Regions from separate parts of the Sanguibacter sp. HDW7 genome, predicted to be linked through region 2. Evidence: riboswitches for the same ligand, from Rfam matches in the RefSeq annotation. Region 2 holds a riboswitch; the other holds the start of a gene.

Region 1 (2,382 bases), 1.2 Mb from region 2:
GACGCCCTCCGGGAGGGCGGACCGCACGAGGGCGGGGAGCTCCGTCGCGAGGTCGTCGAGCAGGTCGTAGCGGAGGACCTCGCTCGCCCCGGCGGTGCGTGAGAGCTCCGCCTTGGCCTCGCTCGACACGGTCGTCATGACGTGCGCGCCGCGTGCGACGGCGAGCTGCGTGAGCAGGAGCCCGACGCCGCCCGCGCCCGCGTGCACGAGCGCGGTGCGCCCGGGGGCGAGGTCGAACGACGACGTCGCGAGGTAGTGCGCCGTGAGGCCCTGGAGCGCGAGCGCGGCGGCGGTCGGGAGATCGACGTCGTCGGGCACCGCGAGGGTGCGGTCCGCGGGGACGACGACCTGCTCGGCGTACGAGCCGTGCGCGTCGAACCAGGCGACACGGTCGCCGACGGCGACCTCGGTGACGTCCGCGCCGAGGGCGCTCACGACGCCGGCGCCCTCGACGCCGGGCACGTGCGGGAACGGCTGGGTGTAGACGCCGCTGCGCCGGTAGGTGTCGATGAAGTTCACGCCGGCGACGGCGACGTCGACGAGCACCTCGCCGGGCCCCGGGGAGGGGGCGGGGAGGTCGACGACCTCGAGGACGTCCGGTCCGCCGGCGCGCGCTGCCTGGATGGCTCTCATGCGCCCAGCCAACCACCGACGTGGCGTGCGGGCCACGGCCGGGCACGCGTGACGACCGCAGGGTGAGACGGTGTGCCCCTCGTCGGGCGATTCATCCCATGGGTGGCTACGGTCGTCATGTCACACGCCGGGGAGCTCGGTACACCGAGCTGAGAGGGCGGATGGGACACGTGCCCGAGCCGCCGACCCGCGAACCTGAACTGGGTCATGCCAGCGGAGGGAGCGTGGGAGCCCGCTCGCGGGTCCCCGACCCTGCCGTGCGCGCCCCGGGGCCCGCGCGCCCCCGGACGCCACGCGCCGGGACGTTCGTGCGCCACGGCGCGCCTCGGTTCGGCACGGCCCTCGAACGAGGAGCAACGCATGATCGCCGAGATCCAGGTCGCACCCCGCCGCGCGGGCCCGACCCCCACGCCCTACGCCCACGTCGACGCCGCGATCGCCGTCATCGCGGCCTCCGGCCTCACCTACGAGGTCGGCGCGATGGGCACGACCGTCGAGGGAGCGCCCGACGAGGTGTGGGCGCTCCTGCGCGCCGTCCACGACGCGACGCTCACGTCGGGCGCCGCCGCCGTGACGAGCCACATCAAGGTCGGCCAGGGGGCGCACGACGCAGGCCCGCGCATCGCCGACCTCGTGACGAAGCACCGGCCGTGAGGCTCCGGGCGGCGGTCCACGCGGTCTGGCCGCCCGTCGTGCTCGCCGCCGCGCTCCTGCTTCTGTGGGAGCGCGCGGCGCGCTCGGGGGCTCTGCCCGCGTTCGTCCTGCCCGCGCCGTCCGACGTCGCGCGCCGGGTCGTCGCCGACTGGCCGACGCTCCTGCCGCACGTCGGCACGACGCTCACCGAGGCCGCCGTCGGGCTCGCCGTGGGCGTCGTCGTCGGCGGTCTCGTCGCTGTCGCGATGCACGCCTCGACGTGGCTCGCGCGCGCCGTCGGCCCGCTCATCACCGTGACGCAGACGGTGCCGACCGTCGTCCTCGCGCCGCTGCTCGTCCTGTGGCTCGGCCTCGGGATGGCTCCCAAGGTCGTCGTCGTCGCGCTCACCGTGTTCTTCCCCGTCCTCGTCGCGGCCTCGGCCGCGATGCGCGACGCCGACGGCGCGCTCGCGGACATGGTCCGCGGGCTCGGCGGCGGACGCCTGCGCACGCTGCTCGTCGTGCGCGGGCCCGCGGCCCTGCCGGGCGCGCTCGCGGGCCTGCGGGTCGCCGCCGCGTACGCGATCGGCGCGGCCGTCGTCGCCGAGTACCTCGCGGCGTCGAGCGGCCTCGGTGTCGTCGTCCAGCGCGCCCGCAAGTCCTACGACGTCGAGCTCGTCCTCGTGGCGATCGCCGCCGTCTCCCTGCTCACCGCCCTCGTGTACGTCGTCGTCGACGGCGTGTGCCGAGCGGCGCTGCCCTGGCAGCGCCGCTGATCCTCGAAGGAGGCCCTCGTGGCCCGCACCAGCACCAGCAAGACCCGCCCCGCCCGTCGCACCGCCGCCGCGGCGCTCGCCGTGCTCGCCCTCGCCGTCCCCGCCGGCTGCGCGGGCGACGCCGAGGCCGGCACGGCCCAGGCGCTGCGGCCCGTCTCGATCGTCCTCGACTGGACGCCCAACACGAACCACCTCGGCCTCTACCTCGCGCTCGAGAAGGGGTGGTTCCGCGACGCGGGGCTCGACGTCACGATCGTCGAGCCGGGGGAGACCTCCGGGCTCCAGCTCGTCGCGGCCGGCAAGGCCGACATGGTCTTCTCGGTCGCCGAGGCGCTCGTCC
Region 2 (2,382 bases):
GCAACGGCATCGAGCTCTACGTCGACCGCCCGCGTGAGCAGTGGGAGTGGACCCGCGGGCACGTGAAGATGGACACCCTCTACATCGACCCCAACGCGTTCCTCAGCGAGCACCTCACCGAGACCGCGCTCGAGAAGCCCGAGGACTCCGCCGCAACCCTCGGCCACGTCCACCTGCAGGTCGGCGACGTCCCGACCGCGCACCGCTTCTACGTCGACACCCTCGGCTTCGAGGCCACGGCGACCCTCGGCCCGTCGGCCCTCTTCGTCTCCGCCGGCGGCTACCACCACCACATGGCGATGAACACCTGGCGCTCGATGGGCGCCGGTCCGCGGCCCGTCCAGCTCGGGCTGGGCGAGGTGTCGATCCTCGTCCCCACGCGCGACGAGATCGGCGCGCTCACCGATCGGCTCGCCCACGGCGGTGTCGAGCACGCCGACGACGGCGCCGTCCTGCGCTTCTCGGACCCCTGGAACAACCGCATCGCCGTCACGGTCGGCTGATCGGGGCGCCCTCCGGGCGACCCGCGCGCGGCTACCCGCAAGTCTGTGCGCTACCCGCAAGTCTGAACTTGCGGGTAGCGCACAAACCCGCGGGTAGACGTCCCGCCGCCGCTCGGGAGCCGCGCACGCGCGGTTTTCAGGGCTACGCGCGAGTTCAAACCCGCGCGTAGCCCTGAGGGCCGCGTGCAGGCGGTCCGCTGGAGCCCTCCGGGCGGCACTCGCGCGGCTACCCGCAAAGCTGTGCGCTACCCGCAAGTCTGAACTTGCGGGTAGCGCACAAACTTGCGGGTAGACGGAGCGCCGCCGCCCGCGCTCAGGCGCGGAGCTGGCGGCCTGCTGCGATGCGCGTCGTCACGCGGCGTGCGCCCTTGTCCGCGACGAGCTTCGCCGCGGCGGCGGCAGCGCCCGCGACGGCCGCGAAGACGATGATCGAGACGACCGTCGAGTCGGTGTCGAGCGGGTTGCGCGGGGCGTCGTGCCCGGTCGCCCTCTTCCACGCGAACGACAGGCCCTTCTGGGCGACCCAGGCAGCGCCCGCGGACGCGCCGATGAGGATGACCTTCTCGAGCAGGGCTTCCTTGTTCTCGTCCGCCACCGGAACCTCCATGCAGGATCGTCGGTCTGCCGTCGTCGGCAGCCCTGTCCCACGCTATCGCCCCGCCCCGCCCTCCGTCCCCGCGACGGCCTATGATGGTGGGGATACGACAGGGGAGCGCTGCGGGAGACCGTGAGCGCTGAGAGTGCGGACCGCCGCAGACCCTCGAACCTGATCCGGTTAGCACCGGTGGAGGAAGTCGGGACATCTCACCACGTCGTCCGCCGCGGCCTGCCCGTACGGACGACGGGACCCCTCCTAGCACCACCAGGAGGAACGACGTTGCACAGCATCACCAGCACCACTCGCCGGACCCCGGTCCGGCTCGCGGCCCTCGCGCTCGCGTCGGCGACGCTGCTCGCGGCCTGCGCGTCCGACAGCGGCAGCACGACGCCGACGACGCCCGGCGCGACCGCGTCGACGAGCGCCGCCCCGGCGACGGGTCCCGTCACGCTCCTCACGCACAGCTCGTACGAGCTGAGCAAGGAGCAGATCGCGGACCTCAAGAAGAAGGGCCTCGACGTCAAGGTCGTGCAGGTCGGCGACGGCGGCACGCTCGTCAACCAGCTCATCCTCACGAAGGACGCGCCGCTCGGCGACGTCGTCTTCGGCATCGACAACACGTTCGCGTCGCGCGCGATCGACGCGGGCGTCTTCGAGCCCTACGCGTCCCCGGCGCTGCCGGAGGCCGCGGCCGCGCTCAAGGTGGCGGGCGGCGACGCCGTGACGCCGGTCGACCAGGGCGACGTCTGCATTAACGTCGACTCCGTGTGGTTCGAGAAGCACACGGACGTGCCGGTCCCGGCGACGCTCGACGACCTCACGAAGCCCGCCTACAAGGACCTCGTCGTCCTCACGAACCCGGCGACGTCGACCCCTGGCCTCAGCTTCCTCGCCGGCACGGTGACGCAGTACGGCGCGGACGGCTACCTCGACTACTGGGCACGGCTCAAGGCCAACGGCGTGCGCATCGCCGAGTCGTGGTCCGACGCCTACTACACGGACTTCACGAGCCAGGGTGAGAACGGCACCCGACCGATCGTCCTGTCGTACTCGTCGAGCCCTGCGTTCACGCTCACGGACGACGGCGGCACGACGACCGCGTCGCTGCCCGCGACGTGCACCCGTCAGGTCGAGTACGCGGGCGTCCTCGCGGGCGCGAAGAACCCTGCCGGGGCGCGCGCCGTCGTCGACTACCTGCTGAGCCCCGAGCTGCAGAAGACCCTCCCGGACGCCGCGTACATGTACCCGGTCGACCCGGACGTCGCGCTGCCCGAGGCCTTC

The links. A riboswitch is a leader RNA that binds a small molecule or an ion and turns the genes downstream of it on or off. The one in region 2 is predicted to bind thiamine pyrophosphate.
Region 1: another riboswitch for thiamine pyrophosphate. It lies ahead of G7063_RS06710 (thiamine-binding protein); the one in region 2 lies ahead of G7063_RS01000 (thiamine ABC transporter substrate-binding protein).

What each region holds. Positions count from the first base shown of each region.
Region 1 is NZ_CP049862.1:1,435,086-1,437,467, forward strand. It holds gene G7063_RS06705 (quinone oxidoreductase) at 1-633, opposite strand, end outside; TPP riboswitch at 752-872, shown strand; gene G7063_RS06710 (thiamine-binding protein) at 994-1,287, shown strand; gene G7063_RS06715 (ABC transporter permease) at 1,284-2,042, shown strand; gene G7063_RS06720 (ABC transporter substrate-binding protein) at 2,061-2,382, shown strand, end outside.
Region 2 is NZ_CP049862.1:236,276-238,657, forward strand. It holds gene G7063_RS00990 (VOC family protein) at 1-503, shown strand, start outside; gene G7063_RS00995 (DUF4235 domain-containing protein) at 817-1,110, opposite strand; TPP riboswitch at 1,200-1,313, shown strand; gene G7063_RS01000 (thiamine ABC transporter substrate-binding protein) at 1,381-2,382, shown strand, end outside.